DNA from 2 places in the Syntrophobacter fumaroxidans MPOB genome. Region 1 is predicted to be linked to the other one. Evidence: riboswitches for the same ligand, from Rfam matches in the RefSeq annotation. Region 1 holds a riboswitch; the other holds the start of a gene.
What was found. Region 1 has a riboswitch for thiamine pyrophosphate ahead of thiC (phosphomethylpyrimidine synthase ThiC). Riboswitches for the same ligand answer to the same signal wherever they lie in the genome.
Positions count from the first base shown of each region.

Region 2: another riboswitch for thiamine pyrophosphate. It lies ahead of SFUM_RS09400 (HesA/MoeB/ThiF family protein); the one in region 1 lies ahead of thiC (phosphomethylpyrimidine synthase ThiC).

Region 1 covers NC_008554.1:3,422,143-3,424,610, forward strand. Annotated here, with positions in the region: gene thiC (phosphomethylpyrimidine synthase ThiC) at 1-955, opposite strand, end outside; TPP riboswitch at 1,046-1,143, opposite strand; gene SFUM_RS23960 (NADP-dependent malic enzyme) at 1,220-2,468, opposite strand, start outside.
Region 2 covers NC_008554.1:2,220,949-2,223,416, forward strand. Annotated here, with positions in the region: gene SFUM_RS09395 (type 1 glutamine amidotransferase) at 66-734, opposite strand; TPP riboswitch at 1,316-1,410, shown strand; gene SFUM_RS09400 (HesA/MoeB/ThiF family protein) at 1,466-2,254, shown strand; gene SFUM_RS09405 (thiazole synthase) at 2,261-2,468, shown strand, end outside.

The sequences.
Region 1 (2,468 bases):
CTGCCGTGATGTGGTCGTAGCCCGCCGCGATGTCCGTCGGGAGAGGTCCCAGAATATAGAATGGCGCGCCGTTGCAGAGCCGCTTCTGGATTTGCATGTTGGCCTGGATCTGGGGCAGGGGGACATGTCCCGGGCCTTCTATCATCACCTGCACGCCGCGCCGATATGCCCGCCTGGCCAGTTCGCCGAGGATCATCAGTTCCTCGAGTTGAGCGCCGTCGGTGGCGTCCACCACGGTGCCCGGCCGGAACCCGTCTCCGAGGCTCAGGGTGACGTCGTGTTTGTGAGCGATCTCCAGAAGGTCGTCGAAATGCTCGTAGAGCGGATTCTCCTTCTTGTTCCGGCGCATCCAGTGCATGTGAATGGAGCCCCCGCGGCTCACGCAGGGCATTACCCGCTCGTAAGCCTCGAGTTTTCTCACGGAATCCAGTGTAACCCCGCAATGCACCGTGATGTAGTCGAGCCCCTCACTGCACTGTTGCTCGATGCTGCGAAGCAGCAGGTCACCGTCCATTTTTTCCAGCGATTCGTGCTTTGCCATCATCTCCGCGGCGAGGTAGTAAATGGGTACCGAACCGACCATCACGGGAGAGTTTTCGAGGAAGAACCGGCGAAACGCGGCCAGGTCGCCTCCGGTGGAAAGATCCATGATGGAATCGGTTTTCGCCCGAAGGGCCGCGTCCAGCTTCTCCCGCTCCATTTCAAGACTGGCGCATTCATTGCTGGTGCCCAGGTTGGCATTCACCTTGGTCTTCAGTCCGCGACCGATGGCGCGCACAATCGGGTAAGGATGATTGTGATTCCTGGGTAAAACGGCATGCCCCTCCGCCATCGACTGACGCAGTTGCTCGGCCGTGATGGGCTCTTCGTTCACCGCCTGTTTCATTTCCTCAGTGACGGTACCTGCTTTTGCATGATCCAATTGTGTAGGCACTGTGTCCTCCTCCGTTGTCATGAAGAGAGGCGTCGTGAAGCTGAGATCGATCAGGATTCCGCCCAGAAACAAAAAGGCCGTTCGAGAAAACGGCCTTCCGGGATACTTGGATGTATCCCGTTCGCCGATTCCTCCGCCAGTATGATCTGGATCAGGTTCCAAGGGTATCATCTCAGCTCTCCCTTTGGAGAGCACCCCCCCGGCTGTTGAACCTATTTGTGTATTCGATCACTAATCAGATTATCCAACCTGAAGGAAAAAATCAATGCTTTTGGCCCCCTGTTTTCAGTCGGACAGCTCACATTTGTGGTGATCCTGGGCGTCGATGACGGCCAGGGACGTCGTGTTCACGATGTCCTCGAGATCGCAGTTGCGTTGCAGAACGTGAATGGCTTCACTGGTCCCCATAAGGATCGGACCGATTGCCTTGGCGCCCCCGAGGCGTTCCATCAACTTGAAGGCGATGTTCCCGGCCTCCAGCGACGGGAAGATCAGGACGTTGGCTTTCTTGCGCAATGTGTTGAAATCGTAGACCCCGTTGAGGATCTCCGGCATCACCGCCGTGTCCGCCTGCATCTCGCCGTCGATGAGCAGGTCCGGCCTGCGCTGTTTGACAATCCTTGTCGCGAGTGCCACCTTGTCGGAGCGCGGATGGCGAGTGCTGCCGAAGTTGCTGAATGAGAGCATGGCAATGCGCGGTTCGATGTCCAGTCTCTTGGCGGTTTCCGCCGCCATGATGGCGATTTCCGCCAGCTGTTCCGCGGTTGGATCGATATTCACGGTGGTGTCCGCGAAAAACATCACTTCCTTCGGGAAGACCATCATGTAGACGCCGGCGATGACGGAAGTGGTTTCTTCCAGGGGGAGCACCTGGAGAGCGGGCCGGATAGTGTCGGGATAATGTTTGTTGACCCCGCCCACCAGACCCTCGGCATCGCACATCTTGACCATCATGGCTCCGAAATAGTTGGGATTGTTGCGCAGAATGTACCTTGCTTCCTCCCGGGTGATCCCCTTGCGGGACCTCATCTTATAGAATGTCTCCACGTAGGCTTCAATGCGCTCGAAGTTTCGGGGATCCACAATGTCGGCACCCTCCAGGTCCAGGTGAAGCTCCGCGATCCGATCCTTGATGACCTGGCAGTCACCCAGGAGGATGGGCCTGGCGATGCCTTCATCGAGAATCACCTGACAGGCGCGCAGGATCTTGGGATCTTTTCCTTCGAGGAACACGATCCGCTTCGGATTGCGCTTGGCTTTGTGGATGACTCGGCGCATGATTTCCTGCGAACGCCCCAGACGGCTTTCGAGGCTGTCACGATAGGCGTCCCAGTTGTTGATCGGCCGCCTGGCAACTCCCGAATCGACTGCGGCCTTGGCCACCGCCGCAGCCTCCCAGATCAGTACCCGGGGATCGAATGGCTTGGGGATGATGTAGTTGGGCCCGAATTCGATGGGCTGGTTGCCGTAGGCCTTCAACACCGAATCCGGAACGTCCTCCATGGCCAGAGCGGCCAGAGCGTTCACCGCGGCG
Region 2 (2,468 bases), 1.2 Mb from region 1:
CGGCTGGACAGGCGGAACCACTCGCATGAACGCCGCGGCCGCCGTCCGGCGCATTCCGGAGGGGGTTATCGGCAGCGGAGGACGATATCCAGAAAATTCTCGAGCAGGCGTCGCGAGTGGGCCCGATAGTGCCCCTCCCGGTCGGCAAATTCCCGCACATGGCGCTCATCGCCGTCGCTCCAGGCGGCTACGATCCGGCCGTCGACCTCCGGGTGAAACTGGAGCCCGTATGCGTTCCCACCCCATTCGAAGGCCTGATTCGAGCACGATTCGGAACGCGCGAGGCGGACGGCGCTTTCCGGCAGGTCGAAAGAATCGTCGTGCCACTGGAAGGTGACGAAACGTTCGGGGAGACCCCGGAAGAGCGGACTCGCCAATCCCTGCGAAGTGACTGAAACCGTCCGGCAGCCGCGTTCTCCATGCGAGTTTCTGCAAACCCGGGCCCCCAGGACTTCCGCCAGCAACTGCCCCCCCAGGCAGATCCCCAGGAATGGAACGGCATCAGCCAGAAGTCTTCCGATGTACTTTTTCACGCGGTCCAGGAACGGGTGGATCGCGATATCGTGCACGCTCATTTTGCCGCCCAACACAACTGCACCGCGGATTCCATGCACTTCGGGATACTCGACGCCTTCAAAAGCCGGCACAATTTCGTACCCGATACATTTCTGTTCCGCCAGCTCGGGGAGAACCCCGCAGGGCACCTCCGGATCATTCTGAACGATAACGATCATTTCGGGGTCAAACCTACACTTTTCACATATTTACGTTTTTCACAAACTCCCATGACCCGAGGCTCACAGCACAGCATGAAAAGGTGTCGGGCCAGGGCATTTTCACACAAGCGCAGTAAGCCGTGGATCCGGTCCGGACCACGGCCTTCGCTTGGACAGCGGCCGCGTTTTCATAAAACGGACCGTGCTTCAGCGGAAAGCCCGCATGGACGCGTTCCTTTCATAAAGCCATCCGGCGACTCCTTTGGCCACTAGTGTTAGCAAGAATCGCTCCAGGAGGAAAGCGACGCATCCGGGGGGGGCCTCGTCGCAAAGACGTCACGCGCGGCCGGCAGTCTTGCCTGTCCGCCAACGGGAGCATCCGGCGGCTCCGCCCAGCCCAGCCCCCTGTGGACGATCTCTGCGGCGTGGGGATACGGCATGACACGCCGCCGCAAAACCTGGCGAACCGGTGTTGTGTGATCTCCAGCCCGAATTGGCATGAGACGTCCTCGGGATAGTCGAGAGTATATTACATCCCGAAATCGCCGAGATGTTGTTTGACTTTTCACATTTGCACAGATATGATTGATCAACTTACGAACAGCCGTTAGGGGTGCTCGGATATAGAGCTGAGATGAAACCCTGATTACCTGATCTGGATAATACCAGCGTAGGGAAATGGTTGTGAGGGCTCTTTTTTTGGAACTCTCGTGAAAATGACCGCTTCCCTGCCGGGAAGCGGTTTTTTTATGGCGCAGCCTGTTGCACGACTCGACAACATCCAGAAAGAAACGTACAGCCGCAACATTCTCGTTTCCGAGATCGGTGAAGCCGGCCAGCTTCGGCTTGCGGAAAGCCGTGTGCTGCTGGTCGGACTCGGCGGCCTCGGCAGTTCCGCCCTTTGCTACCTGGCGGCCGCGGGGGTGGGGGAAATCGGCATTGCCGACGGCGACCGGGTCGACCGAACCAACCTGCAGCGCCAAATCCTTCACGGCCCCGCGGACATCGGCCGACCCAAGACAGAATCCGCGCGGGAAAGCGTTTTGAAGCTGAGGACCGACCTGCGGCTCAACCTCCACCCATTCCGGCTCACCCCCGAAAACGCGGCGCGGACCATCGCTCCGTACGACTTCGTGATCGACGCCACGGACAACTTCGATGCGAAGTTCCTCATCAACGACGTCTGTGTCGGCCAGGGCAAGGCCTTCTGTCATGCCGCCGCCGTCGGCCTGCACGGGCAGGCCATGACGATCGTTCCCGGCAAAGGACCGTGCTACCGGTGCGTTTTCCAGGAAAAGCCGCCCGCGGAAACGGTCGAATCGGCGGACCGGGTGGGCGTGCTCGGCTGCGTCCCCGGCGCACTCGGTATCATTCAGGCAGCGGAAGCCATCAAGTACCTGGTCGGCTGCGGGGATCTCCTTGTCGGCAGGCTGCTCACCTGGGACCTGCGGACCATGGCTTTTCGTGAAATCGGCCTGCCGCTTTCCAAGCGGTGCAAGGCATGCGACTCAAACCGACACTCTCGTCCGGAAAGGTAAACTGAAATGGACAAACCTCTCGTCATCGCCGGCCGCTCGTTCCAATCCCGTCTTCTGCTCGGGACCGGCAAGTTCTCTTCCTCCGAAGCCATGAAGCGCGCCATCGAGGCGTCGGGCTCCGAAGTGGTCACGGTCGCCTTGCGCAGGGTCGAGTTGGAAAACCCGCAAGACAGCATCCTTAGCGCCATCGACACCAGCCGTTACCTGTTGCTTC